4 regions of the Streptomyces sp. NPDC057424 genome follow, and region 1 is predicted to be linked to each of the others. Evidence: riboswitches for the same ligand, from Rfam matches in the RefSeq annotation. Region 1 holds a riboswitch; each other region holds the start of a gene.

The links. Region 1 has a riboswitch for cobalamin ahead of ACFU3E_RS19910 (ribonucleoside-diphosphate reductase subunit alpha). Riboswitches for the same ligand answer to the same signal wherever they lie in the genome.
Region 2: it holds a riboswitch for cobalamin, as region 1 does, so the genes downstream of both, ACFU3E_RS13730 (cobalamin biosynthesis protein) here and ACFU3E_RS19910 (ribonucleoside-diphosphate reductase subunit alpha) in region 1, are expected to answer to the same signal.
Region 3: it holds a riboswitch for cobalamin, as region 1 does, so the genes downstream of both, ACFU3E_RS27590 (ABC transporter substrate-binding protein) here and ACFU3E_RS19910 (ribonucleoside-diphosphate reductase subunit alpha) in region 1, are expected to answer to the same signal.
Region 4: it holds a riboswitch for cobalamin, as region 1 does, so the genes downstream of both, ACFU3E_RS18500 (energy-coupling factor ABC transporter permease) here and ACFU3E_RS19910 (ribonucleoside-diphosphate reductase subunit alpha) in region 1, are expected to answer to the same signal.

What each region holds. Positions count from the first base shown of each region.
Region 1 is NZ_JBHVCP010000023.1:69,984-75,340, forward strand. It holds gene ACFU3E_RS19910 (ribonucleoside-diphosphate reductase subunit alpha) at 1-853, opposite strand, end outside; cobalamin riboswitch at 978-1,150, opposite strand; gene mctP (monocarboxylate uptake permease MctP) at 1,264-2,892, opposite strand; gene ACFU3E_RS19920 (DUF3311 domain-containing protein) at 2,889-3,155, opposite strand; gene ACFU3E_RS19925 (GntR family transcriptional regulator) at 3,288-4,052, opposite strand; gene ACFU3E_RS19930 (extracellular solute-binding protein) at 4,365-5,357, shown strand, end outside.
Region 2 is NZ_JBHVCP010000013.1:26,207-31,563, forward strand. It holds gene ACFU3E_RS13720 (anion permease) at 1-671, shown strand, start outside; gene ACFU3E_RS13725 (hypothetical protein) at 706-927, shown strand; cobalamin riboswitch at 1,045-1,203, shown strand; gene ACFU3E_RS13730 (cobalamin biosynthesis protein) at 1,303-2,238, shown strand; gene ACFU3E_RS13735 (cobyric acid synthase) at 2,240-3,748, shown strand; gene cobN (cobaltochelatase subunit CobN) at 3,745-5,357, shown strand, end outside.
Region 3 is NZ_JBHVCP010000042.1:11,326-16,682, reverse strand. It holds gene ACFU3E_RS27610 (cation diffusion facilitator family transporter) at 1-197, opposite strand, end outside; gene ACFU3E_RS27605 (ArsR/SmtB family transcription factor) at 207-566, shown strand; gene ACFU3E_RS27600 (4-hydroxybenzoate 3-monooxygenase) at 578-1,801, opposite strand; gene ACFU3E_RS27595 (CoA-binding protein) at 1,938-2,366, opposite strand; cobalamin riboswitch at 2,447-2,635, shown strand; gene ACFU3E_RS27590 (ABC transporter substrate-binding protein) at 2,704-3,720, shown strand; gene ACFU3E_RS27585 (FecCD family ABC transporter permease) at 3,717-4,769, shown strand; gene ACFU3E_RS27580 (ABC transporter ATP-binding protein) at 4,766-5,357, shown strand, end outside.
Region 4 is NZ_JBHVCP010000020.1:99,485-104,841, reverse strand. It holds gene ACFU3E_RS18510 (MDR family MFS transporter) at 1-1,283, shown strand, start outside; gene ACFU3E_RS18505 (serine/threonine-protein kinase) at 1,528-2,955, shown strand; cobalamin riboswitch at 3,085-3,270, shown strand; gene ACFU3E_RS18500 (energy-coupling factor ABC transporter permease) at 3,300-4,001, shown strand; gene ACFU3E_RS18495 (energy-coupling factor ABC transporter substrate-binding protein) at 3,998-4,366, shown strand; gene cbiQ (cobalt ECF transporter T component CbiQ) at 4,373-5,122, shown strand; gene ACFU3E_RS18485 (energy-coupling factor ABC transporter ATP-binding protein) at 5,119-5,357, shown strand, end outside.

The DNA.
Region 1 (5,357 bases):
CGTCGAGGGTCTTCAGGAACGGGACGATGCCGTTGGAGTGGCCGTTGGTGCCGCGGATGAGCGAACCCCGGGCACGGATGCGGGAGTACGCCAGTCCGATGCCGCCCGCGTGCTTCGACAGCCGGGCCACCTGGTGGTACCTGTCGTAGAGGGAGTCCAGCTCGTCCTTGGGGGAGTCGAGGAGGTAGCAGGACGACATCTGCGGGTGCCGGGTGCCCGAGTTGAAGAGCGTGGGGGAGGAGGGGAGGTAGTCGAGGCGGCTCATGAGGCCGTACAGAGCCGCGACTTCGTCCAGCGCGCGTGTGGTGTCGTCCTCGGCGAGGCCGCTCGCCACCCGCAGCATGAAGTGCTGGGGCGTCTCGATCACCTTGCGGCTGTGGGGGTGGCGCAGCAGGTAGCGGCTGTGCAGCGTGCGCAGGCCGAAGTAGCCGAAGCGGTCGTCTGCGCCGGTGTCGATCAGGGCGTCGAGCCGGGCCGCGTGCAGCCGGACGAACTCGGCGGTCCGGTCGGCGATGAGGCCCTCGCGGTGGCCGACCGCGACGGACTCGGTGAAGGACGTGACGCCCTGTGAGGCGGCCTCTTCGCGGATGCCGATGGTCAGCAGCCGGGCGGCCAGCCGGGAGTAGGCGGGGTCCTCGGAGATCAGACCGGCCGCGGCCTCCGTCGCCAGTTCCCGCAACTCCGCTTCGTCCGCGCCGGCGGACCGGCCGCGCAGCGCGGCGGCGGCGACCCGGCCGGGGTCGGCGTCGGGGAGGTCGGCGGTCAGCTCGGTCAGGGTCCGCAGCAGCGCGGCACCGGGAGCGTCGTGCTCCTCTTGGGCGGCTGAGACCGGTTCGGCTGGCGCGATGGTCACGTGGGGCTCTCCCTCGCTCGGCACGGGGGCCTCGCCGAGGGCAGGGGGGCAGCACGCGAGCGCACGCGGCGTCGCGTCCACCGGCCCATTCCACGAGGCCCGGACGTCAGGGCACACCGGCCGGATGGCCGGGTGCGCTGTCGGCAGGTCCTCGGACTGACTCTCGTACACGAAACATGCACAAGTACACCGTTGCGGGACAGTTCCGGATTCGCACCGGATTCCCCTGCGGCGACAGCGAGCATGAGCATACATCTTGTGCCGGGTCCCGGTGGCACCCCCAGATGTTGTGTCAAACGCGGCAGCGGGCCACCGTGACGCTTTGTCACGGTGGCCCGCTGCGGGGTGTTTGCGGCTGTTCGCGCCCACGCGGCGGAGCCGTACATCGGTACAGCCCCGCGCCCTTGGGCCTAGTGCGCTGAACCAGCAGTCGCAGGCGGGAGTTCCACCTGGACCCCGGGGTCGCCCGCGTCGGCCGTGTAGTCCTCCGGCTTGGTCTCGTCGGTGCCGTCGGGGGCCTTCAGGGCCCTCAGGGTGAAGGTCAGGACCACCGTCACCACCAGGTTCAGGACGAACGCCGTGAGGCCGATGTAGCCGATCTCCCCGATGCCCGGGATCTCCTTCGCGGAGCCGCCGAAGTGCTTCTGGGTCGGGGAGGCCACGCCGTACGCGGCGACGGTGCCGTAGATCATGCCGACGGCCCAGCCCGCGAGCAGGGCCCAGCGGTGGAACCAGCGGGTGAACAGGCCGCCGACCAGGGCCGGGAAGGTCTGCAGGATCCAGATGCCGCCCAGGAGCTGGAAGTTGATGGCCACCGTCTTGTCCATGGTGAGGACGAAGGCCAGGGCTCCGACCTTCACCAGCAGGGAGACCAGCTTGGAGACCTTGGTCTCCTGCGCCGGTGTGGCGTCGGGCTTGATGAAGTCCTTGTAGATGTTGCGGGTGAAGAGGTTCGCGGCCGCGATGGACATGATGGCCGCGGGCACCAGTGCGCCGATGCCGATCGCCGCGAAGGCCACGCCCGCGAACCAGTCCGGGAACATCGTCTCGAACAGCTGCGGGATGGCCAGCTGCCCGTTCTGCACCTTGATCCCGGCCGCGATCGCCATGAACCCGAGCAGCGCCAGCAGACCCAGCATCAGCGAGTACAGCGGCAGGATCGTGGTGTTGCGGCGGATCACCTCACGGCTCTTCGAGGACAGCGTCGCCGTGATCGAGTGCGGGTACATGAACAGGGCCAGGGCGGAGCCCAGCGCCAGCGTGGCGTAGGTCCACTGGCCGGCCTCGGCCGGCACCAGCGCACCGCGTGGCGCGCCCGTCGCCGGGTTGGTCTGGCTGTACGCCTCGCTCGCCTTGGCGAAGATGTCGTCGAAGCCGCCCAGCTTGATCGGGATGTAGATGATCGCCACCGCGATGACGATGTAGATCAGCGTGTCCTTCACGAACGCGATGAGCGCGGGGGCCCGCAGACCCGACGAGTACGTGTACGCCGCCAGCACGCCGAACGCGATCAGCAGCGGCAGGTCCTTGATGAACCAGTTGGTGTTCTCGCCGCCGCCGACGCCCATCACGTCCAGCACGGCCTGGATGCCGACCAGCTGGAGCGCGATGTACGGCATCGTCGCCAGGATGCCGGTCAGCGCCACCGCCAGGGACAGGCCCTTCGAGCCGTAGCGACCGCGCACGAAGTCGGAGGTGGTGACGTAGCCGTGCTTGTGGGACACCGACCACAGGCGGGGGAGGAACGTGAAGATCAGCGGGTACACCAGGATCGTGTACGGCACCGCGAAGAAGCCGGCCGCGCCCGCCGCGTAGATCGCCGCCGGCACGGCGACGAAGGTGTACGCCGTGTACAGGTCGCCGCCGAGCAGGAACCAGGTGACCCAGGTGCCGAACGAGCGGCCGCCCAGGCCCCATTCGTCGAGGCTGTGCTCGTTCTCGGCCTTGCGCCAGCGCGCGGCCAGGAAGCCCATGACCGTCACGGCCAGGAAGAAGAAGATGAAGACGCCGAGCGCGACGCCGTTCACGCCGTCCTTCACTGCGACGCACCGCCCTTCGCGGCCGAGCGGGCGCGCTGGTCACGCTGCCACAGCTTGTAGGCGATCATCGTCAGCACGGTGGAGATGGGCACCCACGCCATCTGGTACCAGTAGAAGAACGGGATCCCGAGGAAGGCAGGGTCGGTCTTGGTGTACGAGCCGACCCACAGCATGGCCACGAAGGGCGCTATGAGGCAGAAGCCGATGACGACGCGCACAGGCGTCACCACCGGCCCTCTGCTGGCTTCTGGGGCTTGCGACATCAGGCGGCTCCGTCCCCTCAAGTGATCACCTGTGCAATGCGCAGGCAATCTAGGTCAGGGTGCGGCGGCAGCGGAACCCCTCGTCCGTAATGCGGTACCCGAAAAGAAGCCGGGGGATCCGCTGCCGGTCCGCTACTCCTGGGGGCGCTTCAGACGGGCCACGAACTTGTACCGGTCGCCCCGGTACACCGACCGCACCCACTCCACCGGCCGGCCGTCCCGGTCCAGGGAGTGCCGGGAGAGCATCAGCATCGGCAGGCCGACGTCCGTGCCGAGCAGGCCGGCTTCGCGCGGGGTGGCCAGTGACGTCTCGATGGTCTCCTCGGCCTCCGCGAGATGGACGTCGTAGACCTCGGCCAGTGCCGTGTAGAGGGACGTGTACTTCACCAGTGAACGCCGCAACGCCGGAAAGCGCTTCGCGCTCAGATGGGTGGTCTCGATGGCCATCGGCTCACCGTTGGCCATGCGCAACCGCTCGATGCGCAGCACCCGTCCGCCGGGAGTGATGTCGAGCAGCCCGGCCAGGCGGTCGTCGGCGGTGATGTAGCCGATGTCCAGCAGCTGAGAGGTGGGTTCGAGGCCCTGCGCACGCATGTCCTCGGTGTACGAGGTCAGTTGCAGCGCCTGCGAGACCTTCGGCTTGGCGACGAACGTGCCCTTGCCCTGGATGCGCTCCAGCCGGCCCTCGACGACCAGTTCCTGCAGCGCCTGGCGCACGGTCGTGCGCGAGGTGTCGAACTCCGCCGCCAGGGTGCGCTCCGGCGGGACCGGCGTGCCGGGCGCCTGCGTCTCCGTCATGTCGAGCAGGTGCTTCTTCAGGCGGTAGTACTTGGGCACGCGTGCGGTACGGACGGGCACCCCGTTCTCGTTCTCCGCACTGCTGACGTCGGTGCTCATGCTCCGCCTTCCCGGCTGGGTCTGCCGACACGATCCCACTTGTATACCGTCGGCGTCTCTTTTGGTCTAGTCCACCACTCCCTGTGGTCTACCCGCAGTATGCCGTGTCCACCGGGGTTTTCGCTGGCTTCTTACTTAAAGGTTCCTGCATATGTAGGTCACATAACGGCTGGTCAGGGCCATCTCGTGACCCTTGACAGGCCTCCTGGTCTGGTCCAAGCTCCCCGTACTGGTCTACACCATTGGTCCAGGCCCGGCCCCACGTTCACTGCGGGGAGCCAGGGGGGTTGTGGGATCCCTGAGGAGGGTGGCGTGAAGCGCAAGCTGACAGCCGCGATCGGTATCGCGGGCATGATGGTCTCCATCGCGGCGTGCGGGGGCGAGGGTGACGGGGGTTCGGACAAGGGCGCGGACGCCAAGGAGCTCACCGTCTGGCTCACCGTCGACGCCCAGAACAACTGGCCGGAGCTGGTGAAGGCCGCCGACGCCGCCGTGCAGAAGAAGCACCCCGGCCTCGAGATCAACCACGAGTACTACGGCTGGCCCGACAAGAACGCCAAGCTCGACGCCGTCCTCGCCACGGACAAGGTCCCCGACGTGGTCGAGATGGGCAACACCGAGATGCTCGGCTACATGGTCAAGGGTGCCTTCGCGCCCCTCGACCAGGCCGAGTTCGACAACTCGGACGCCTGGCTGGACGGCCTGAAGGCCTCGGTGACCTACGAGGGCGAGACCTACGGCGTGCCGTACTACGCCGGCGGCCGGGTCGCCAACTGGCGCAAGGACCTGGCGGCGTCGGTCGGCGTGAAGTCCACTCCGAAGACGTACAAGGAGCTGACCGCCGCCCTGGACAAGATCCAGAAGAAGCAGGGCGACACGTTCAGCGCCTGGTACCAGCCGACCCGCGACTGGTACGCGGCCATGTCCTTCGTCTACGACGCCGGCGGCGCCATCGCCACCGAGTCGGGCGGCCGGTGGAAGGCGTCGCTCTCCTCGCCCGAGTCCCTCAAGGGCCTGAAGGAGTTCAAGAACGTCGTCGACGCGTACATGCACGGCGACAAGACCAAGGACGAGTCCGACCGCTACATCGTCTACGGCCAGGGCAAGTCCGCCATGATCTTCGCCGCGGCCTGGGAGGGCGCGACCGCCGAGGACCCGAAGAACGACAAGACCGGCAAGCTCAAGGGCAACCTCGAGAACTTCGTGATGCCCGGACCGTCCGGCGAGAACATGCCCGTCTTCCTGGGCGGCTCCGACCTCGCCGTGCCGGTGAAGTCCGACGCGCAGGCCCTGGCCGCCGAGTGG
Region 2 (5,357 bases), on a different contig from region 1:
ACGCGCAGAAGACGATGGGTGTCATCACCCTCGCCCTGGTCGCCGGTGGCGCCGTCGCGCCCGACTCCGACCCGCCCATGTGGGTCATCCTCTCCGCCGGCATCGCGATCGCGCTCGGCACCTACCTGGGCGGCTGGCGCATCATCCGCACCATGGGCAAGGGCCTGACCGACCTCCAGCCGCAGCAGGGCTTCGCCGCCCAGACCAGCGCGGCCACGGTCATCCTGGCCTCCTCCCACCTCGGCTTCTCCCTGTCCACCACCCACTCCGTGTCCGGCTCGGTGATGGGCGCGGGGCTCGGCCGCAAGGGCGGTGTCGTCCGCTGGTCGACCGCGACGCGGATGTTCGTCGCGTGGGGTCTGACGCTGCCGGCGGCCGCACTGGTGGCCGCGATCGCCGAGTACATCACCGGCTTCGGCGACTGGGGCACCGCCGTGGTGGCCGTCTTCCTGGTCGCCTCCAGCGCGGCGATCTGGAAGCTGTCCCGGCGTGAGGTCGTCGACCACACCAACGTCAACGACACCGACGAGGCTGAGCCCGCCGGTGTGGTGACCACGGCGATGGCCGCGGTGACGCCGCCGCCGGCCGGCACGGCGACGGAGGAGCCGGTACCGTCGTTCCCGGCCCAGGCCGCCGCCGAGCGGACTCCCTCGACGACCACCACGGTCTGACCCCGCCGACCGGTAACAAGGAAGAGTCTCCGATATGAAGATCGACTGGGCGTCCCTCGGCTCCGTCTTCGGCATCAGCCTCGTGGTCACCGTGGCCCTCGTCGGCCTGTTCACCCTCGGCATCACCGGCCTGTCCCGCCGCGAGCGGGCGGTGGCGGAAGGCGGGTCCGCCGGGCTCGCGGTCACCGGCGCGTACGCGTGCTTCGCGGCGTGTGCGGCGGCTGTCGGGTACGGGATCTATCTGATCGTGGCCTGAGGGCCCGATCGCACGTCGTGTCCGCCGGGCGGCACGGGACTTGGGTCCCGTGCCGCCCGGTCGCCGTGTGTACCGAAGGGGGCGATGTGGGGTTCTCCACACTCTCCCCTCGCAGGTCAACGGCAAGTTGACGGCGGTTCCCGGCCGTGGTGGACTGCCGGAGCCAGTACGGCGGCAGGAGAGGAAGCCGGTGCGAGTCCGGCGCGGTCCCGCCACTGTCACCGGGGTAGCAATCCCCGGGAGCCAGGAACTCTCACCGCCGGTCTCGTCGAACCAGGGCGTGGACACCCTGAGTGAGGACACATATCGCCATGCGCGGCTGCCGATCGAGGTTCAACACCCCACCCCTGCCTGCCCTCCTGGCCGGCTGAGCCCATGGGTGCCGGTCGCGTCTTCGCGTACGGCGCCGCCGCCGGTCTGATCGGTGACCTGCTGCTCGGTGATCCTCGCCGGGGGCATCCGGTCGCCGCGTTCGGACGGGCCGCGGGTGCCGTGGAACGGGTGTTGTGGCGGGACCACCGCGGGTGGGGCACGCTGCACACCGCCGTGTGCACGGGAGGGGCCGTCGCCCTCGGGTCCGTCGCCGCGCGTGCCGTGCGGACGTCCACCGCCTCCTCCGCCGCGCTGACCGCGGCCGCGACCTGGGCTGTCGTCGGGGGGACTTCACTCGCCCGGGAGGCGCAGGCCATCGGGCGTGCCCTGGAGGCCGGGGACGTCGAGGCGGCCCGGGCCCGGCTGCCGCATCTGTGCGGGCGGGACCCGCAGGCCCTCGATGCCGACGGTATGGCCCGGGCCGTGGTCGAGTCCGTCGCCGAGAACACCTCCGACGCGGTGGTGGGGGCGCTGGTGTGGGGAGCCGTCGGCGGGGTGCCGGGGCTGCTCGGGTTCCGGGCCGTCAACACCCTGGACGCCATGGTCGGGCACAAGTCGGCCCGCTACCGCCGGTACGGGTGGGCCTCCGCGCGGCTGGACGATGTCGCGGGGTGGCCCGGCGCGCGGCTGACCGCCGTGCTCGCCGCGCTGGCCGGGCCGGATCCGCGGGGGGCCGTGCGGGCCTGGCGGGCCGATGCGGCGAAGCATCCGAGTCCCAACGCCGGTCCTGTGGAGGCCTCGTTCGCGGGGGCCCTCGGGGTGCGGCTCGGCGGGACGCTCTCGTACGGCGGGCGGGTGGAGCACCGGCCCGTGCTGAACACACAGGGGCGTGCCGTCGGTACGCACGACGTCGCACGGGCCGTGCGGCTGTCGAGGCGCGTCACCTGGCTCGCGCTCGGGGCGTGCGCCGGTGCGCGGTTGCTGAAGAGGGGGAAATGACATGAGCGGTGGGCTTCTCGTCGCCGGTACCACCTCCGACGCCGGCAAGAGCGTCGTGACCGCCGGGATCTGCCGGTGGCTGGTGCGGCAGGGCGTCAAGGTCGCGCCCTTCAAGGCGCAGAACATGTCCCTGAACTCCTTCGTGACCAAGGAGGGGGCCGAGATCGGCCGCGCGCAGGCCATGCAGGCGCAGGCCTGCCGGGTCGAGCCGACCGCGCTGATGAATCCCGTGCTGCTCAAGCCCGGTGGCGAGCAGAGCAGCCAGGTCGTGCTGCTGGGCAAGCCGGTCGGGGAACTGAGCGCCCGCGGGTACCACGGCGGCCGGCAGCAGCACCTGCTCGGGACGGTGCTGGACTGCCTGGAGCAGTTGCGGGGCACGTATGACGCGGTGATCTGTGAGGGGGCCGGTTCTCCCGCCGAGATCAATCTGCGGCGGACGGACATCGTGAACATGGGGATCGCCCGTAACGCCGGGCTGCCCGTGCTCGTCGTCGGCGACATCGACCGGGGCGGTGTGTTCGCCTCGTTCTTCGGGACGGTGGCGCTGCTGTCGCCCGAGGACCAGCGGTGCGTCGCCGGGTTCCTCGTCAACAAGTTCCGCGGGGACGTCTCCCTGCTGGAGCCGGGCCTCGACATGCTGCACGGGCTCACCGGGCGGCGGACGTACGGCGTGCTGCCGTTCCGGCACGGGCTCGGGATCGACGAGGAGGACGGCCTCAGAGTCTCCCTGCGGGGGGCCGTGCGGGAGTCCGTCGTCGCCCCGCCCGTCGGCGAGGACGTGCTGCGGGTCGCGGTGTGTGCCGTGCCGCTCATGTCCAACTTCACCGACGTGGACGCCCTGGCCGCCGAACCGGGGGTCGTGGTGCGGTTCGTGGACCGGCCGGAGGAGCTGTCCGACGCCGACCTCGTCATCGTGCCCGGCACCCGCGGGACGGTCCGCGCCCTGGAGTGGCTGCGCGAGCGGGGGCTCGCCGACGCCCTGGTCCGCAGGGCCGCCGAGCAGCGGCCCGTCCTCGGCATCTGCGGCGGCTTCCAGATCCTCGGCGAGCACATCGAGGACGACGTCGAGAGCCGCAGGGGCCATGTCGACGGACTCGGGGTCCTGCCCGTGCGGGTGCGGTTCGCCCGCGAGAAGACCCTCACGCGGCCGGTGGGCGAGGCCCTCGGGGAACGTGTGGAGGGCTACGAGATCCACCACGGGGTCGCCGACGTCATCGGCGGAGCACCCTTCCTGAACGGCTGCCGGGTCGGCCAGACCTGGGGCACGCACTGGCACGGCTCACTGGAGTCGGACGGCTTCCGGCGGGCCTTTCTGCGCGAGGTGGCGGCCGCCGCGGGCCGCCGCTTCGTGCCCGCGCCGGACACCTCGTTCGCCGCGCTGCGCGAGGAGCAGCTCGACCGGCTCGGCGACCTGATCGAACAGCACGCGGACACGGACGCGCTGTGGCGGCTCATCGAGTCCGGCGCGCCGCAAGGACTGCCCTTCATTCCACCGGGAGCGCCCGCATGAGCACAGTGTTGTTGTTGTCGACCGCCGACACGGACCTGCTGGCGGCCCGGGCCGCCTCCGGTGCCGACTACCGGATCGGCAACCCGACCCGCGTGGACGTCCGGGAGGAGCTTCCGGCCCTGCTGGACGGGGCGGACATCGCCGTCGTCCGGCTGCTCGGCGGCAAGCGGGCCTGGGAGGACGGGCTCGCCGCGCTGAAGGCCTCCGGCATCCCCACCGTGCTGCTCGGCGGCGAGGCCGTGCCGGACGCGGAGTTGATGGCCGAGTCGTCCGTCCCGGCCGGTGTCGTGGCCGAGGCGCTGAAGTACCTCGTGGAGGGCGGGCCGGAGAACCTCACCGAACTCGCCCGGTTCCTCTCCGACACCGTGCTGCTGACGGGCGAGGGGTTCGTCGAGCCGCGGAAGATGCCGGAGTACGGCGTCCACGGCGAGCGCGCCCTCGTTCAGGGCCGTCCGACCGTCGGCGTACTCTTCTACCGGGCCCACGAGCTGAGCGGCAACACCGCCTTCGTGGACACCCTGTGCGACGCGATCGAGGCGCGGGGCGCCAACGCGCTGCCCGTGTACTGCGGTTCGCTGCGCGGGGCGGACGCGGGGCTGTACGAGATCCTCGGGCAGGCGGACACCCTGGTCGCCACCGTCCTCGCCGCCGGCGGCACGCACGCCTCGCAGGCCTCGGCCGGCGGTGACGAGGAGGCCTGGGACATCGGCGCCCTCGCCGAGCTGGACATCCCCGTGCTGCAGGGCCTGTGCCTGACGTCCTCGCGGCAGGCCTGGGAGGACTCGGACGCCGCCCTCTCCCCCATGGACGCCGCGATGCAGGTGGCGATCCCGGAGTTCGACGGGCGCCTGATCACCGTGCCGTTCTCCTTCAAGGAGCAGGGCCCGGACGACGTGCCCGTCTACGTCGCCGACCCGGAGCGGGCCGCGCGCGTCGCCGGCATCGCCGTACGGCACGCGCGGCTGAAGCACAAGGAGAACGCCGAGAAGAAGCTCGCGCTGGTCTTCACCGCGTACCCGACCAAGCACTCGCGGGTCGGCAACGCGGTCGGGCTCGACACCCCGGCCTCGGCGGTGCGGGTGCTGGACGCGCTGCGGGACGCCGGGTACGTCGTCGAGGGGCATCCGGACGAGGGTGACGAGCTGATCCACCGGCTCATCAGCGCCGGCGGGCACGACGTGGAGTGGCTGACGGAGGAGCAGCTGGCCGCCGCGCCCGCGCGGGTGCCGCTGGCGGACTACCGGGCGTGGTTCGAGAAGCTCGACCCGGAGCTCAAGGACGCCATGACCGAGGCGTGGGGCGAGCCGCCGGGGAACCTCTACACCGACGGCGACGACATCGTGCTGGCGTCCCTGCAGTTCGGGAACGTCGTCGTGATGATCCAGCCACCCCGCGGCTTCGGCGAGAACCCGATCGCGATCTACCACGACCCGGACATGCCGCCGTCCCACCACTACATGGCGGCCTACCGGTGGCTGGAGAACAGTTTCGGCGCGGACGCCATCGTCCACATGGGCAAGCACGGCACCATGGAGTGGCTGCCGGGCAAGGGCCTCGGGCTCAGCGGGGGGTGCGCCCCGGACGCGGTCCTCGGGGACCTGCCGCTGAT
Region 3 (5,357 bases), on a different contig from region 1:
AGGGCGGAGTCGACCTTGTCGGCCGTCTCGTGGGAGTGCGGGGCGAGGAGGTGGCCCATCCGATGGCGCAGGCCGTGCCGGTGCCCCCGGTCGTGCCCGTGGGTGTCGTCATGAGGGTGGGAGTGCTCGTGCCGGTCGCTCACGTGAATCCCCTTCCGGTGCGCACGGGAGTGGACGTACCCGTGCCGTGGCGCCATTATGTGCGTATGAGCGCACGCATGCACCTGTCATCTGCGCATGATGCGCATCCGCGCAGCCCCGGCGAGGAACAGTTCGCACTCGCCGCGGAACTCCTCGCCCTGCTGGGGGACCGGACCCGGCTCGCCCTGCTGCACGCGCTGACCGGCTCAGAGGCCGACGTCACGACGCTCACGGCTGCGTGCGGGGCGGCCAGGCCGGCCGTCAGCCAGCACCTGGCGCGTCTGCGTCTCGCGGGCCTGGTGGACACGCGCAAGGAAGGCCGCCGGGTGATCTACTCACTTCGCGACGGCCATCTGCGCCGCCTCGTCGCCGAGGCACTGAACGTGGCCGACCACCGGCTCAGCGACCGCCCCCCGCACGACTGAGGACGGCTCGCTCAGTAACGCGCCGCCGTCCCGAGGTACTGCTCGGCGAAGGCGGCGGCCGCCACGGGCGAGGTGAACAGGCGGCGCAGCCGGGCGAGCGTGGTGCCCGCGCGGAAGGGCTCGCCCGCCGCCGTGCCGTGGTACACCTCGGACAGCCACTGCGAGAACTCCTGGTAGTCCCACACGCGCCGCAGGCACGCCTCCGCATAGCCGCCGAGGCCGCTGCCGTCACCGGTGGTCAGCCGGGCGACCAGGGCGTCGCCGAGCAGGAAGGCGTCGTGCAGGGCGAGGTTCATGCCCTTGGCGGCGATGGGGGCGACCAGGTGGGCCGCGTCGCCGGCGAGGTAGAGCCGGCCGTGCGCCATCGGCTCGACCACGTAGTCGTGCATGTCCAGCACGCGCTTCTCGATCAGCCGACCCTCGGTCAGCGGGGGCACACCGGCAGCCCCGAGCCGCTCCTGGAGCTCCGCCCAGACACGCTCGTGCGGCCAGTTCTCCGGGTCGTCGCCCGGCGGGCACTGGAGGTAGTAGCGGGTCACCTCAGGGCTGCGGGGCATCTGGCCGGCGAAGCCGCGCGCGTGGCAGCCGAACAGCACGCAGTCGGCGGACGGCGGCGCCTCGGCGAGCAGGGCCAGCCAGCCGATGCCGTAGTCGTGCCGCGCGATCCGGACCCGCCCGGGTGGCAGCGAGGCCCGGGTCACTCCGCGTGCCCCGTCGCAGCCCGCGACGAAGTCGCCGTGCACAACCTGGCGTTCACCGGTCTCCGGGCAGGTGTACGACACCGACGGACGGTCGCTGTCGAGGTCGTCGACCCGCACGTCCCGGACGCCGAAGCGGACCTGGCCGCCCCGGACGTCGGCGTACTCGCGCACCAGGTCCGTCACCAGCAACGGCTGCGGGTAGACGAAGTGGTGGCTGCCCGTCAGCTCGCCGTACGGGAACCGGTAGCGCTCCCCGTCGAAGCGGAACTCGCAGGCGGTGTGCAGCTCCGCGCGGTCCAGCAGACCACGGGCGAGACCCCGCTTCTCCAAGCCCCGTACGGCCCACTCCTCGATGACCCCGGCCCGGGGCCGCTGTTCGATGATCTCCCGGGTCTCGGTCTCCAGCACCAGGCAGTCCACGGACGCGGCCCGCAGGATGTTGCCGACGGTCAGACCTGCGGGACCGGCGCCCACGACGACGACCGGGAAGTGTTGCGGGGCGCCGGAGTTCCCGGGCGGAGCGGCGTGGGTCATGCGCACAGTATGGAGGCCGGTCGGTGGACGGGCACCTCCGAGCGAGCAAGAGGACTCAGGTCGGGAATCGGTCAGCCGGCGGAAGAAGACGCGTCGTGCGGCCTTGACCGGGCGCGGATGCTTCCTGGGAAACGCTTCAGGAATCCTGTACTCGGTGAGGGGACAGTCGTGGGATCTCGAACGCCGGGCAGCGGTCCATCACCATCTCCAGGCCCGCCGCGCGGGTCCGGTCGTACGCCGCGTCGTCGATGACCCCGAGCTGGAACCAGACGGCCTTCGCGCCCCTGGCGACCGCCTCGTCCGCGACCGCCCCGGCGAGGTCGCTGTTCACGAACACGTCGACGACGTCCACGTCGAAGGGGATGTCCGCCAGGCTCGCGTACCCCTGCTCCCCGTGCACCGCCTCCGCCTTCGGATGCACCGGCACGACGCGCTTGCCGAAGCGCTGGAGCACGGCGGCGACGCCGTACGCCGCCCGCTGCCGGTTCGACGACAGGCCCACCACGGCCCAGGTGTCGCCGAGCTCGGTGAGGATCCTGCGGACCGTTGCCTCGTCGCCGTACACCGGCGGCCTCCTCGCACGTCGCGGACGAACTGCTCTCCCGGCAACGAAACCCGGTGCGCCGTGATTCCCGGGCGCCTCCGTGATAGCTTGCCGAGGCCAGTCGAACCCATGTACGTGGGTCAGGGAATCCGGTGCGAATCCGGAACTGACGCGCAGCGGTGAGGGGGACGGGCGGGGCCTCGGCCACTGGACGACACAGGTCGTCCGGGAAGGCGTCCCGCACCGGGTGAACCCGAGTCCGAAGACCTGCTGGCGGCCCCCGCGGCCGCACGCGGCGGGGGAGCACCGTACGACCGGGCTCCGCGATCGAGCCCTCGACGACTGAGGACTGGTTCCCGTGCCCCTCGCCCGACCCGCCCGTGCCGCCGTCCTGCTCGCGGCCGGCTCCCTGCTCCTGACCGGCTGCGGCGGCGCCGGGTCCACCGACGCCAAGCCCGCCGTCACGCTCACCAACTGCGGCCACGAGGTCCGCGTCGCCGCAGCGCCGCAGCATGCCGTGTCCCTCAACCAGGGCACCACCGAGATCCTGCTCTCCCTCGGCCTGGCCGACCGCCTCGCGGGCACGGCCACCTGGACCGACCCCGTGATGAAGGGGCTGGAGAAGGCCGACGCGAAGGTCCCTCGCATCGCCGACAACACCCCGTCCTTCGAGCGCGTCCTGGACACCGAGCCCGACTTCGTCGCCGCGTCCTTCGTCTCCACCCTCGGCAAGGGCGGCGTCGCCACCCGCGAGCAGTTCGGGAAGCTCGGCGTCCCCACCTACGTCTCACCGTCCGACTGCGCCGGCAAGGACAACTCGGGCGGCGGCGACGGCGCACGCGACAAGGCCCTGGGCATCGACACCGTCTACGGCGAAGTCCGGGACCTCGCGACCGTGTTCGGGGTGCAGGAACGGGGCGACAAGCTCGTGGCCTCCCTCCGGCAGCGCATGGAGAAGGCCACGGCCGGCATCGACGCCTCCGACGTCACCCTCCTCTACTGGTTCGCGAACTCCGAGTCGCCGTACCTGGCGGGCTGTTGCGGAGCTCCCGGCATCATCACCCGGGCCCTCGGCGCGAAGAACGTCTTCGACGACACACACGAGGAGTGGCCGCAGGTCAACTGGGAGACGGTCGCCGACCGTGACCCCGACGTCCTCGTCATCGGCGACCTCACCCGCAGGTCGCAGACCGCCGAGTCGGCCGCGAAGAAGATCGCCTTCCTGGAGTCCAACCCCGTCACCAGGAACATGGACGCGGTCCGTCACAAGCGGTACGTGCTGCTCAGCGGGCAGGCCATGAACCCGACCATCCGCACCGTCGAGGGCGTGGAGCAGGTGGCCGCCGGGCTGCGCCGGTCCGGGCTGGTGAAGTGACCGCCCAAGGCGTGCCGGGTGCCGGGGCCAGGCCTCGCCGCAGGGCCGGACTCGCCCTGGGCACGGCCGGGACCGCCGCGCTCCTCGCGTCCCTCGCCGTGGCCATCACCATCGGTCCGGCCGACATCCGCGTCGGCGACGTGTGGTCCGTCGTGGTCGCTCATCTCGGTCTCGGCAGCTCGGAGCTGACACCGATCCGGGACGGGATCGTGTGGCAGCTGCGGCTGCCGCGCACCCTGCTCGCTGCCGTGTGCGGGGCCGGACTGGCCGTGTGCGGGGCGGTGATGCAGTCGCTGCTGCGCAACCCGCTCGCCGACCCCTTCGTGCTCGGGGTGTCCTCGGGCGCCTCCACCGGAGCCGTCCTCGTGGTCGTGCTCGGCGTGGGCGGCGGTGCCCTCTCGGTGTCCGCGGGCGCGTTCCTCGGTGCCCTGCTGTCGTTCGCGCTGGTGCTGCTGCTCAGCCACACCCTCGGCGGCACCACCGACCGGGTCGTCCTCGCGGGCGTCGCCGCCATGCAGCTCTTCTCGGCGCTCACCTCCTTCGTCGTGATGACCTCCGCCGACGCCGAGACGACCCGCGGGGTGCTGTTCTGGCTCCTCGGCTCGCTCGGCGGCGCCGGCTGGACCGACGTGTGGCTGTGCCTGGCCGTGCTGGCCGTCGCGCTGGTGGTCTGCCTGTCCTACGCCCGTACCCTCGACGCCTTCGCCTTCGGGCAGGAGGCGGCGGCCGGGCTCGGGGTGTCCGTCGCCCGCACCCGCCTGGTGCTGCTGTGCGTCACGGCCCTGCTCACGGCCGCGCTGGTCAGCTCGGCCGGGGCGATCGGCTTCGTCGGGCTGGTCCTGCCGCACGCCGCCCGGGCCCTGACCGGCCCCGGGCACGCGCGGCTGCTGCCGGTCACCGCCCTCGCGGGGGCGGTGTTCCTGGTGTGGGTGGACACCCTGGCCCGAACGGTCCTCGATCCGCAGGAGGTCCCGGTCGGGGTCGTGACCTCGCTGATCGGGGTGCCGGCGTTCGTGGTGGTGCTGTACCGGACGCGGAGGGCGCGATGAAGGGCGCGGAGGCAGCGGCGGGGGCGGGTCTGCGGGCGGACCGGGTCAGTCGCCGGGCCGGCGGGCGTCTCGTCCTGGACGGCGTCGCCCTCGCCCCGGAGACCGGCTCCACGGTCGGCGTCCTCGGCCCCAACGGCTCCGGCAAGTCCACGCTGCTGCGGCTGCTGGCCGGGATGCTCGCCCCGGCCTCCGGAGTCGTCACCCTCGACGGCACCCCGCTGGGTGACCTGCCCCGCCGCACGGTCGCGCGCCGTCTCGCCGTCGTCGAGCAACAGTCGGACACCCAGGTCGAGTTGACAGTCGAGGACGTCGTACGGCTGGGCCGCGTCCCGCACCGCCGGGCCTGGATGCCCGCCTCCGCGGACGACGAGCGCGCGGTGCATGCCGCCCTGGAGCGCACGGGCCTCGACGCCCGTTCCGGCCAGCTCTGGCACACCCTCTCGGGCGGCGAACGCCAACGGGTGCAGATCGCCCGCGCGCTCGCCCAGGAACCCCGCGAACTCCTCCTCGACGAGCCCACCAACCACCTCGACATCCACCACCAGCTCGACCTGCTCACCCTGGTCACGGGCTTGCCGGTCACCACCG
Region 4 (5,357 bases), on a different contig from region 1:
TGCTGGCCCGCAAGGCCGCCCGGACCTCCGACGCCGGGACACCGAAGTCCCCGCGTGAGAGCACCTGGCGCCTCGGCAAGGAGCTCTCGCCGCTGCTGCGGCTGCTGATCCTCACCCAGCTCGCCTTCAACATCGGCTTCTTCGCCGTTCTGCCGTTCCTCGCCGAGCACCTCGGCACCGCGATCGGCATGGCGGGCTGGCTGGTCGGGCTCGTGCTGGGGCTGCGCACCTTCAGCCAGCAGGGGCTGTTCGTGGTCGGCGGCTGGCTGGTCGACCGGTGCGGGGTGCGGCCGGTCGTGCTGGCCGGCTGTGCGCTGCGGATCGCCGGGTTCGTGTGGCTCGGGTACGCGGAGGCGAGCTGGGCCGTGATCGGGGCGGTGCTGGTGATCGGATTCGCCGCCGCGCTGTTCTCTCCCGCCGTGGAGTCCGAGGTGGCCCGTCAGTCGGTGGTCTGGGAGGAGACCGGGCACGGCCCGCGCACCCGTGTCCTCGCGCTGTTCAGCGTGGCGGGCCAGGCCGGGGCGTTCGTCGGGCCGCTGCTCGGCGCGCTGCTGCTCGCCGTGGACTTCCGCACCGTGTGCCTCGCCGGTGCCGCGGTCTTCGTGCTCGTCCTCGCCGGGCACCTGTGGCTGATGCCGCAGCACATCCCCGGCCGGATCCGCGTCCGGGAGCGGGGCGGGGCCCGCGTCCTGCTGCGCAACCGCCGCTTCCTCGCGCTGTGCTGCGCCTACGGCACCTACCTGCTCGCCTACAACCAGCTGTACCTGGCCCTGCCGGACGAGGTGCAGCGCGCGGCGGGCTCCCAGGCGCCGTTGTCCTGGCTCTTCGCGCTGTCCTCGGTGCTGGTGGTGACCACCCAGCTGCCGGTGACCCGCTGGGCCGGCGACCGGCTCGATCTGCGCCGCTCCATGACCGCGGGGCTGCTGCTGATCGCGTCCGGTTTCACGGTGGTGGCCGCGGCACGCCCGGCCGGCTGGACGGGCGCCGCCGGACTGCTGCCCGCCGCCGGCTTCGTGATCTTGCTCACCGTGGGGCAGATGCTGGTCGTGCCCGCCGCCCGCGCCTGGGTGCCCGACCTCGCCGAGGAGGGCAGGCTCGGGCTCTACATGGGTGCGCTGTCGTCGGTCTCCGGGCTGATCGTCCTGGCCGGCAGCGCGGCCGCCGGATTCCTGCTGGACCTGGGCCTGCCGGCCGCCGTGCCGTGGCTGGTCCTCGCGGCCGTACCGGCCCTGGCGGTGGCGGTGCTGCCGCGCCGTGAGAAGGGGTCGGACCCGGCGGCCTGAAACGCGCGCCGGCGTCTCGCGGCAACCGGACGCGCGGGAGTCACCCCGGCGGGCGACCACTCACTCCGGGATGTCCGAACTCGGGGTTCTCCGACACCGCACCCTCCGAGGACACCGCTGCGGAGATCGGTGGTCACGCCGCGCCAGTATCCTGGGTCGGCTGCGGCACCCCACCAATCCCCGTGCATGAACGGGGAGTTCGGCCTGCGGCGACGACCTTCCCATACGCATGAGACGAGGACGAGTGCTGCTAGCGGGCCGCTACCGGCTGGATGTTGAGATCGGGCGCGGTGGAATGGGAGAGGTCTGGCGCGCGTACGACGAGACGCTCGCCAGAGCGGTGGCCGTCAAGCTGCTGCTCCCCCAGGACACCGATGCCACGGCAACCTCCCGGTTCCGTCTGGAGGCGCAGACCGCCGGGCGTCTCAACCACCCCAACGTGGTCGGTGTCCTGGACTTCGGCGAGTACGACAACCGGCTGTACCTGGTGATGGAGCTGGTCGAGGGCGACAGTCTCGCCGGGGTGCTGACCGGCTCCGGCGCGCTGCCCGCCGAGCGGGTGGCCCGGCTCGCCGCGCAGGCGTCCGCGGGGCTCGCCGCCGCACACGGACAGGGCATCGTGCACCGGGACGTCAAACCCGCCAACCTGCTGCTGGACGCCCACGGCACGCTGAAGATCGGCGACTTCGGCATCGCGCGGTTCCTCGACGACCCCGGCGCCGCGCTCACCGCCACCGGCCAGATCGTCGGCACCGGCCTCTACCTCGCGCCCGAGCGTGCCCTGGGCAAGCAGGCCGGGCCCGCCTCCGACATGTACTCCCTGGGCTGCGTGCTCTACCAGCTCCTCAGCGGACGCCCGCCGTTCGAGGCCGACACCGCCGTCGCCCTCCTCCACCAGCACCTCGACTCGACGCCCGTGCCGCCTCGCGAGCTCGGTGTCGCCGGACTTCCGCCCGCGTTCGAGAACTACCTCCTGGGTCTGCTCGCCAAGCAGCCCGAGGACCGGCCCACCGCCCAGCAGGCCGCCGAGTGGTTCGCCGGGGGCGCCTGGCGGGGCCTGCCCGAGCCGCTGCCGGAGGCCTCGGCGCCGCTGCGGCCGACGGCCACGTCCGCGGCGCTGCACGCCGCGCCGGGCCCGTACGCGGCCGCCGATACCAGCAGCCCGACCACGTACGCGCTGCCCGCCACCCCGGGGCATCGCAGCGCGGCCCGGGCAGCACAGGCGGGGCGTTCGGGTCGCTCCCGCGGGCGGGGCGGCGTCCGCAACCGGTCGAGACTGACCGCGACGGCCGCCGCCGCGGCACTCTTCCTCGCCGCGATGCTCATCGGCATGCGCTGGTTCTCGCCCGGCACGACCGCGGAGGGCACGGAACCCGACGCCTCCCCCTCCGCGAGCAGCCCCGCCGCCACACCGTCGGCCGACTCCCCCTCGCCCCTGTCCTCCGACCCGGCGGCCGGCCCCGCGGCCGCCACCACTCCGAGCACCGGCACCGTGGCCGATGTCACTCCGTCCACGCCCGCCTCCCCGGCTCCTCCCGCGCCTGGGCCGAGCACCGCGACTCCGGCACCGGAAGAGGCGGCCGGCGGGCCGGAGCAGCCGAAGTCCGAAAGGCCGCACGAGGCCGGGGACGACGGGGAGAGCGACGACGGAGACGACGGGGGCGAGGACTGACGCGACCCGGACACCGCACGACGGCGCCCTGCCGCACCGCGCGTGGATCAGCCGGGGGATGCGCCGGTGTGCGAGCGGGCGCCCCCTCGCGCGCCCCTTGGGCGGCTTGTCATCGCCCTTACCCCGGCCTTATTGTCACCAGGCCTTGGTGAACGGGAAATCCGGTGTGATGCCGGTGCGGCCCTCGCCACTGTGAATCGGGAAGTCCGGCTCCGGCCCTCACGGGCAGCCACTGGGTCCTTGCGACCCGGGAAGGCGGAGTCCGGGCGGTGGTACCCGTCAGCCAGGAGACCGGCCAAGGCGCGTCAACCATCCACGAGGTGCTGGAGAGGGTCTGCTGAGCCATGCACATTGCCGAGGGTTTCCTTCCTCCGGCGCACGCGGTCGCCTGGGGCGTCGCGTCGGCGCCGTTCGTCGTCCACGGGGTCCGGTCGCTCACCCGTGAAGTGCGCGAGCACCCGGAGAGCACTCTGCTCCTCGGTGCCTCCGGCGCCTTCACGTTCGTCCTGTCCGCCCTGAAACTGCCGTCCGTCACCGGCAGTTGCTCGCACCCCACCGGAACGGGCCTCGGAGCCATCCTGTTCCGGCCGCCCGTCATGGCGGTACTGGGCACCATCACGCTGCTCTTCCAGGCGCTGCTGCTCGCGCACGGCGGTCTGACCACGCTCGGTGCCAACGTCTTCTCGATGGCGATCGTCGGCCCCTGGGCCGGATACGCCGTCTACACACTGCTGCGGCGCTACGACGCGCCGCTGATGGCCGCGGTGTTCTGCGGCGCGTTCGTCGCCGACCTGTCCACCTACTGCGTCACCAGCGTGCAGCTGGCGCTCGCGTTCCCCGACCCGGGCAGCGGATTCCTGGGCGCGCTCGGCAAGTTCGGTTCCATCTTCGCCATCACCCAGATCCCGCTCGCGGTGAGCGAGGGCCTGCTGACCGTGCTCGTGATGCGGCTGCTGGTGCAGTCCAGCAAGGGCGAACTGACCCGGCTGGGCGTGCTCCTCGCCAAGAAGCAGTCCCGGACCGAGACCGAGGCGGTGGCCCGATGAGCAGGAACACGAAGATCAACCTGGTGCTGCTGCTCGTCGTGGCCGCGCTTGCCGTGCTGCCGCTCGCGCTCGGTCTCGGCGATCACAAGAAGGAGCCGTTCACGGGCGCCGACGCCGAGGCCGAGACGGCGATCACCGAGATCGAGCCCGACTACGAGCCGTGGTTCTCACCGCTGTACGAGCCGCCGTCCGGCGAGATCGAGTCGGCGCTGTTCGCCCTCCAGGCGGCCCTCGGCGCCGGTGTCCTCGCCTACTACTTCGGCCTGCACCGGGGGCGGCGGCAGGGCGAGCAGCGGGCGCTGGAGCGGGAGGCCGGGAACGAGCTCACCGGTGGCGCCGGGAAGTCCCCCGCCGAACGGGGCTGATCCCGCGTGCTGCCGATCGACGCGGCGGCGCACAGCAGTCGCTGGCGCCGCCGCCATCCCGTGGACAAGGCCGTGCTCGGGCTCGGCCTCACCGTGCTCGCGATCTCCCTGCCGCCCTGGCCGGGCGCGGCCCTGGTGCTCCTGACGGCCCTGGTCGTGTTGCTGGGGCCGGCCGGTGTGCCCGGGCGGCGGCTGTGGCGGGCCTACCGGGTGCCGCTGGGCTTCTGCGTGACCGGCGCGGTCACGCTGCTCGTCCAGGTGGGCGGGCCTGGGGGTTTCGTCTCCCTCGCCGGTGACGGGCCGGTCCGGGCCGGAGCGTTGCTGCTGCGCACCTCGGCGGCTTCCCTGGGCGTGCTGCTGTTCGCCTTCACCACGCCCATGTCCGACCTGCTGCCCCGCCTGGTCCGGGCCGGGATCCCGGCGCCGGTCGTCGACGTCGCGCTCGTGACGTACCGGATGAGCTTCCTGCTGCTGGACTCCGTACGCCGCATCCGGGAAGCCCAGGCGGCCCGGCTCGGGCACACCAGCCGCGCCGCGGAGTGGCGTTCCCTGGCCGGACTCGGCGCCACCGCGTTCGTCCGGGCCTTCGACCGGGCCGCCCGGCTCCAGGCCGGACTCGCCGGGCGCGGCTACGACGGCACCCTGCGCGTCCTGGTGTCCGAGGCCCGGGTCTCCGTCCGCTTCACGGCCGCCAGTTGCCTGCTGCTCGTGGTGCTGGCCGCCCTCACCTTCGTACTGGAAAGGCCGCTGACATGAGCGAGCCCGCCCTCGTCGCCCTGCGGGGCGCGTCCTTCGCCTACGAGGACGGCCCGGCCGTGCTCAGCGGCCTCGACTTCGAGATCCGCGAGGGGCGCGCGCTCGCGCTGCTCGGCCGCAACGGCAGCGGCAAGACCACGCTGATGCGGCTGCTCTCCGGCGGGCTGAAGCCGCACGAGGGCCGGCTGACGGTCGAGGGGCAGCCGGTGTCGTACGACCGCAAGGGGCTGACCCG